One region of the Staphylococcus sp. mip270_02 genome, then DNA from elsewhere that is predicted to be linked to it. Evidence: riboswitches for the same ligand, from Rfam matches in the RefSeq annotation. Region 1 holds a riboswitch; the other holds the start of a gene.

Region 1 (3,221 bases):
CGTTAATATATAAATAATGATAATAAACATTAAGATTAGCAATGTTATCCACTCAATTACATATTGCGTTTGAGAAATCTCCCAATTGCCAGAAACGAACAATGAATTTCTATTGTTAAATTCAATTAAAGTGAAAAATAATAGCACTGCGCCACAAAACAATTCTACATATGCTGATTTTACCCATTTTGGTATTTTCATCCAATTAGGAATATCATCCTCTTGAATATCTATTTTATCTTTCCACTTTGTAATGAATTTATCCTTTTTATCTCTTACTTTTTGAATATCTACACTTCTACGTGTTTTTCTAGTAAATTCTGTTGTTTTATCTTGTAAGTTTTTCCAAGTTTCTTTCGTTTGATTCGTTACTGTGCCTTTACTTGTTCTTGATAATTCTGGTTCTTCTTCACCAAGTTCTTGCTTAGTTAATGGAAGAGATCTTCTTAAGAATAAGAAGTTCCAAATTGACATTTGACCTAATAACCACATAATTATGAAAAATGTGTTCACACTTAAAATATCAATCGGTATAATTTTATCACTATCAATTCTTCCGTATAGCACAATTTGCGTAATTAAATAACTAAAACCATAACTGAAAATAATCCAAAGATAATGGTATTTTCTATGCTCCGTATTTAACTCGTCCTTATAAACGATGTAACCAATGTGAATTGCAAATGGTATTACGAAAATAATAGCAAAAAAGCTATAAACTTGAGTCATTAATATTAACGTGATAATAAAGAATAATATACCAATAACTAAAAAGAATATTGAAATATCATAGTCGTATCTTGTTGTTCTAAATAGAGTAAAACCAAGCAAAACAACACCAATACCAAATAAAATGATTATAATGGCACTAAATACTGGGAAATTACCTATATAATTGCTTATCACTCTAATTATTTCACCAAAAAATGCGTTTATAAAATCCCATACATTATGAATATGTAAGTCAATTTTACCCTTGTTATTTAATTTATCAATTAAAGGTAAATTGATTAAAATGATGAGACCTGTGAAAAGCGAAACGATGCCTATAATATAACTATATAATATCTCAGCGTGTTTCTTCAAAAAAGACATACCATTCACCTCAAAAGTTATTATATATTAACAATTAGTTCTTGTCTTTAACAATTTAATAAATACGTCCATAGTATGATATAAATCGATGTATAGTCAACTTTCCACTTATATCATTCAATTAAACAATAAATTGATTATAACTAAGACTAAAATCTAAATCACTAGTTTTGTTTGATTTTTTTAAGTTGTGGTATATATACTTTATAGAAGTCATATACTTTAAAAGGAGTGTTTAATCTATGAGTAAAGAAGAATTAAACAAAAAAGCCGCAGAACAAGCAAAAGAAGCAGAAGATAAATTAAAAGATAAGAAAGAAACTGCTGAAGATAGTACAGAAGAAACTAAAAAGAATGTTCAAGATTCATTAGACTAAATTTTTCAATAATATAGGTTTCACATGCTTTAAAATATAAAAGTAAATCCGACAAGTGAGGCTGGGTCATAATAAATGTCCCAGCCTCACCTTTATTGTAATTTTTCAACGCCATTGCATTAGATATGTATTATATGTGTGAAGACAATATCTTCAGACGTAAATACCATATGTATTGGGATTTAATACGATTAAGATGGATGGTTGATATAAATAAAATAGCTCACTACCTTTTTATATGAGCAATTTTTAATTTGATTAAAGCGAAATAATTATTAACTTATATAGAAGTAAAGTACATATGTTATATATTAAATTTAATAGGCAGCCTTGACATTATGCCTTAAAAGTCATACATTATAGTTAAATTTAAATTAATCATTCGCACTAGGGGTGTTTTGTGACTGAGATGAGGTATACCCTCAAACCCTTTGAACCTGATCTAGATGAAACTAGCGTAGGAAAGTGTACTAATCACCTATTTTTCAGGTATTTGTATGCCTATATTTTAACGCGCAACTTTCTAGAAGGTTGTGCGTTTTTATATTAGGAGGATTTTTTATGTCAAAAGGATTAAAGCTTTCAGAAATTCTAGTGACTGTGCTAATTGCTGTTGTTTTTGCAATTATTTACAACATTTGGAATTTTGTGTATAAAGCGTTACAAGTTACAGGGTTACATTTTGAAGAATTAACATATGGCGCTTGGTTCATGGCTGCTATCGTCGCATACCTTATTATTCCTAAAGCTGGCATTGCAATATTAGCCGAATTTGCTGCTGGTGCCGGAGAAACTATTGTCATGGGTCGTTTTGATATTGCAACTATGGTCTATGCCTTATTACAAGGTTTAGCATGTGAAATTATATTTGCTATTTTCAGATATAAATCTCGTTCAGCAATGGTAGCAATGCTCGCTGGTCTCTTAGCCTCTATTTCAACATTGCCTTTAGACTTTGCTTATGGTTATTTAGGTGAAGTTGTAGGTTGGAATCTATCGTTATATATCGGATTCAGACTTATAAGCGGCGTCGTCGTTGCCGGCCTAATTTCCTACTATATAGTAAAAGCATTGGATCAAACGGGAGTAACCAAATTGTTCAGACCTGCCACAAAAAGTGACTATGATAATTTATAAGGAGCAATCACGTTGATAGCTACAAAAAATTTACGATTAAAATATCCAAACGGTAAGAAAAAGATATTTGATCATTTAACACTCCAAATCAAAGAAAACGAAAAAGTATTATTACTAGGACCATCAGGTTCTGGCAAAAGCACTTTATTAAATGTATTAAGTGGCATTGTACCAAATCTTATTGATTTACCTATTAAATATGACGAATTAATTATCGATGATTCCAGTAGTGTTATATTTCAAGATCCAGATAGTCAATTTTGTATGCCTAAAGTTGACGAAGAATTAGCATTTGTTTTAGAAAACCAACAAATCCCTCGTCACGAAATGGATAAACGTATAGATAATGCATTAAAAGCCGTAGATTTAAAAGTTGATAAAAACCAATACATTAATCAGCTAAGTGGCGGTATGAAACAAAAATTAGCAATTGCCGAAACGATATTACAACAGTCGAAAACCTTGTTTTTAGATGAACCTACTGCAATGTTGGATGTTGAATCGACTGCAGAATTATGGGGAAAAATTAAAGCTCTTTGGCAAGATAAAACAGTAATCATTGTCGAACATAAAGTGAATCATATATGGCAACATATGGATCGTGTCATCTTA
Region 2 (3,221 bases), 1.0 Mb from region 1:
AAAATTTATGAGAAGGAGGGGAATAAATTAGCTACAATGTGTGTAGCGATAACAAGAAATTATAGAGATAAGGACCAAAATACCATTTGTGATTATCTATATTGTAAGGCAGTTGGTAAAATAGCTAATAATATCGAACTATATTTAAATAAAGGATCACTTGTGGGAATTACTGGTCAAATGCAATCAAGAAAATATGAAAAAGAAGGGCAGATGCATTTTGTATCAGAACTTTTTATCGAAACGATTAAATTTATGTCTCCGAGAAATAAAGATGAAATTAGTGAATTTCATGAAATATTCCCTATAGAGCAAGTTTGTAATTCAACTAAAGAAAAAAGTCTACAAGATAATGAAATATACGAAATTGTATAATACTCCCAATTTAAACCTACCTCAAAATTAACCCACCCAAATCTATATACATTAAATCCTACTATCAATTATACTTCTTCAGGCTATTCCTCTTAATATAAGTAAAAAAGAGGGGTAGCTTTTTAAATATAAAGAGTTTTGAGAAATAGGAAAGAAATATAGGCATTAATCATCCAGAATAATCAGATAAATTACAATTACATTACATACTATATAACGATGAAATATTCTGGAAAACTTTCACAGTAGTATTTAAGTAGAAAAAAATTAATTTCAAAATATATTTATATGTAATTTAATCGTAAAAAAACTACAGGTTTTTTCATTTCTCTGTAACCTACTATAGTTTTATGAATGTTATAGTTGTACTTGCAAATTAATCATAAATAACTTATTTACCTTATAGGAGGACTTTTTTACAATGAAAAAAACAGTAATCGCATCAACTTTAGCAGTAGGACTTGGAGTAACAGGATTTGCAGCAGGAAATTCAGCTGACGCTGCTGAACAAGGTGTAGACAAAGCTCAATTAGCGCAACAAGCACTAACTAATCCAGAATCATTAAACGAAGCACCAGTTCAAGAAGGTGCATATGACATTAATTTCACATATAATAATACAAATTTTAATTTTTCTTCAGACGGTGAAAACTTTAGCTGGAGCTACGGAGAAGGTTCAAGCGAAGAATCAAACACGTCAGTAGAACAAACTACAGATAATAATGCACAAGAAGAGCAAGCTCAACCAGCTCAAACTGCTACAGAGCAACCAACACAAGAAGCAGCACCTCAAGAAGAAACAACACAACAACCACAACAAGAAGCAACTTCACAATCTTCTTCTAGTTCAAATGAAGCTTCAGAAGGTTCATCAGGTGTGAATGCACACTTACAACAAATTGCACAACGTGAATCAGGTGGCGATATTCATGCTACAAACCCATCATCAGGTGCTTCAGGTAAGTTCCAATTCTTACAAAGCACATGGGATTCAGTAGCACCAGCTCAATATCAAGGTCAACCAGCTGCTAATGCACCAGAAGCAGTACAAGACGCTGCAGCGCAAAAACTATATGATGAAGTTGGCGCTTCACAATGGGTAACTGCATAATTTAACAGTACCCAAATAAAGTATCTTATTAAAGCCCTCGACATAACTATATGTCGAGGGCTTTTTAGCGTATAGAAAACACGCTAGTAGAGTGTATAAAGTTAAAGATTAATATGATTTATAAAATAGTCATATTTCTAGGGGAGTAATTAATCTAATGAAATCATTTTAACTTAATATAATTTTACACCTTCGTTTTATATAAACTGTTTTATTGCAATAGGTGGTATACTTTGATATGTTTTAGATAAATATAATATATAAAAATCTACTAGGGGAGCCTTTTGGCTGAGATGATTTACATCAGACCCTTACAACCTGATTTGGTTAATACCAACGTAGGAAAGTAGTTTAATTATAGTTAAATTGCTATACCTTTCTATTAATTAACTACGTTCCTAGTTGGAATGTAGTTTTTATTTATAGGAGGAAATCATTTGTTATTTTCAGAAACGTTAAAGAAAGAATCACAAAATATTATAGATGATATTTATAATGATCCATTTATTCAAGAAATGTTGAACGGTAATTTACCTATTGAGGCAACAAAATTTTATTTACGTGCCGACGCATCGTATCTAAAGGAATTTGCTAATATATATGCATTGCTTATTCCAAAAATGAATAAATTAGAAGACGTGAAATTTTTAGTGGAACAAATTCAGTTTATTGTTGATGGTGAAGTGGCAGCACATGAAATATTAGCTGAATATGTTGGAGAAAATTATGATGATATTGTAAGTGAAAAAGTATGGCCACCAAGTGGTGACCATTACATTAAGCATATGTATTTTAATGCGTATGCAAAGGAAAATGCAGCATATACGATTGCTGCTATGGCACCTTGTCCTTATGTTTATCAAGCTATTGCTCAACGTGCATTAGAAGATAATCAATTAAATAGAGATTCGATATTAGCAAAATGGTTCGATTTTTATAGCACTGAAATGGATGAATTGGTTGATGTATTTGATAAATTATTGAATAAATTAACTGAAGCATGTACTGTGGATGAAAAGCATGAAATAAAAATGTGTTTTTTACAAAGTACAATTCATGAACGTAATTTCTTTAATATGTCATATATTGAAGAAGATTGGTTATATGGAGGGGAATAGAATGAAAAAACCAAAAATTGCTTTAACCATTGCAGGTACTGACCCAACTGGTGGTGCCGGTGTAATGGCAGATTTAAAATCTTTTCATGCTTGTGGCGTGTACGGGATGGCCACTATAACGAGTATTGTAGCTCAAAATACGAAAGGCGTACAACATATACACAATTTAGAAACACAATGGTTATCTGAACAACTTAGCAGTGTTTTTGATGATGAGTTACCACATGCAATTAAAACAGGGATGATTGCATCAAAAGATATGATGAAAGTTATTCAAGAGTATTTAGTAACGTATCCTGATATACCATATGTTATAGATCCAGTTATGCTAGCAAAAAGTGGAGATTCATTGATGGACGATGATGCTAAAAAGGATTTGCAAAATATTTTATTACCTTTAGCTACAGTCGCAACGCCAAATTTACCTGAAGCAGAAGAAATCACTGGATTGACGATAGAGGATGAAGCGTCTATTTATAAAGCCGGTAAAATTTTTATAAATGAAATTGGTAGTAAAGGCGTTGTGATCAAAGGTGGGCATGCAGAAGATTTAGATAGAGCTAAAGACTACTTATTCACCAAGGATAATGTTTATACCTTTGAAGAGCCACGTTATG

What was found. Region 1 has a riboswitch for thiamine pyrophosphate ahead of ACW5YJ_RS10810 (ECF transporter S component). Riboswitches for the same ligand answer to the same signal wherever they lie in the genome.
Region 2: another riboswitch for thiamine pyrophosphate. It lies ahead of tenA (thiaminase II); the one in region 1 lies ahead of ACW5YJ_RS10810 (ECF transporter S component).

What each region holds. Positions count from the first base shown of each region.
Region 1 covers NZ_CM132934.1:2,282,216-2,285,436, forward strand. Annotated here, with positions in the region: gene auxA (lipoteichoic acid stability factor AuxA) at 1-1,095, opposite strand, end outside; gene graF (glycopeptide resistance-associated protein GraF) at 1,338-1,472, shown strand; TPP riboswitch at 1,852-1,953, shown strand; gene ACW5YJ_RS10810 (ECF transporter S component) at 2,034-2,609, shown strand; gene ACW5YJ_RS10815 (ABC transporter ATP-binding protein) at 2,622-3,221, shown strand, end outside.
Region 2 covers NZ_CM132934.1:1,283,587-1,286,807, forward strand. Annotated here, with positions in the region: gene ACW5YJ_RS05860 (single-stranded DNA-binding protein) at 1-375, shown strand, start outside; gene ACW5YJ_RS05865 (transglycosylase family protein) at 797-1,486, shown strand; TPP riboswitch at 1,750-1,848, shown strand; gene tenA (thiaminase II) at 1,924-2,604, shown strand; gene thiD (bifunctional hydroxymethylpyrimidine kinase/phosphomethylpyrimidine kinase) at 2,606-3,221, shown strand, end outside.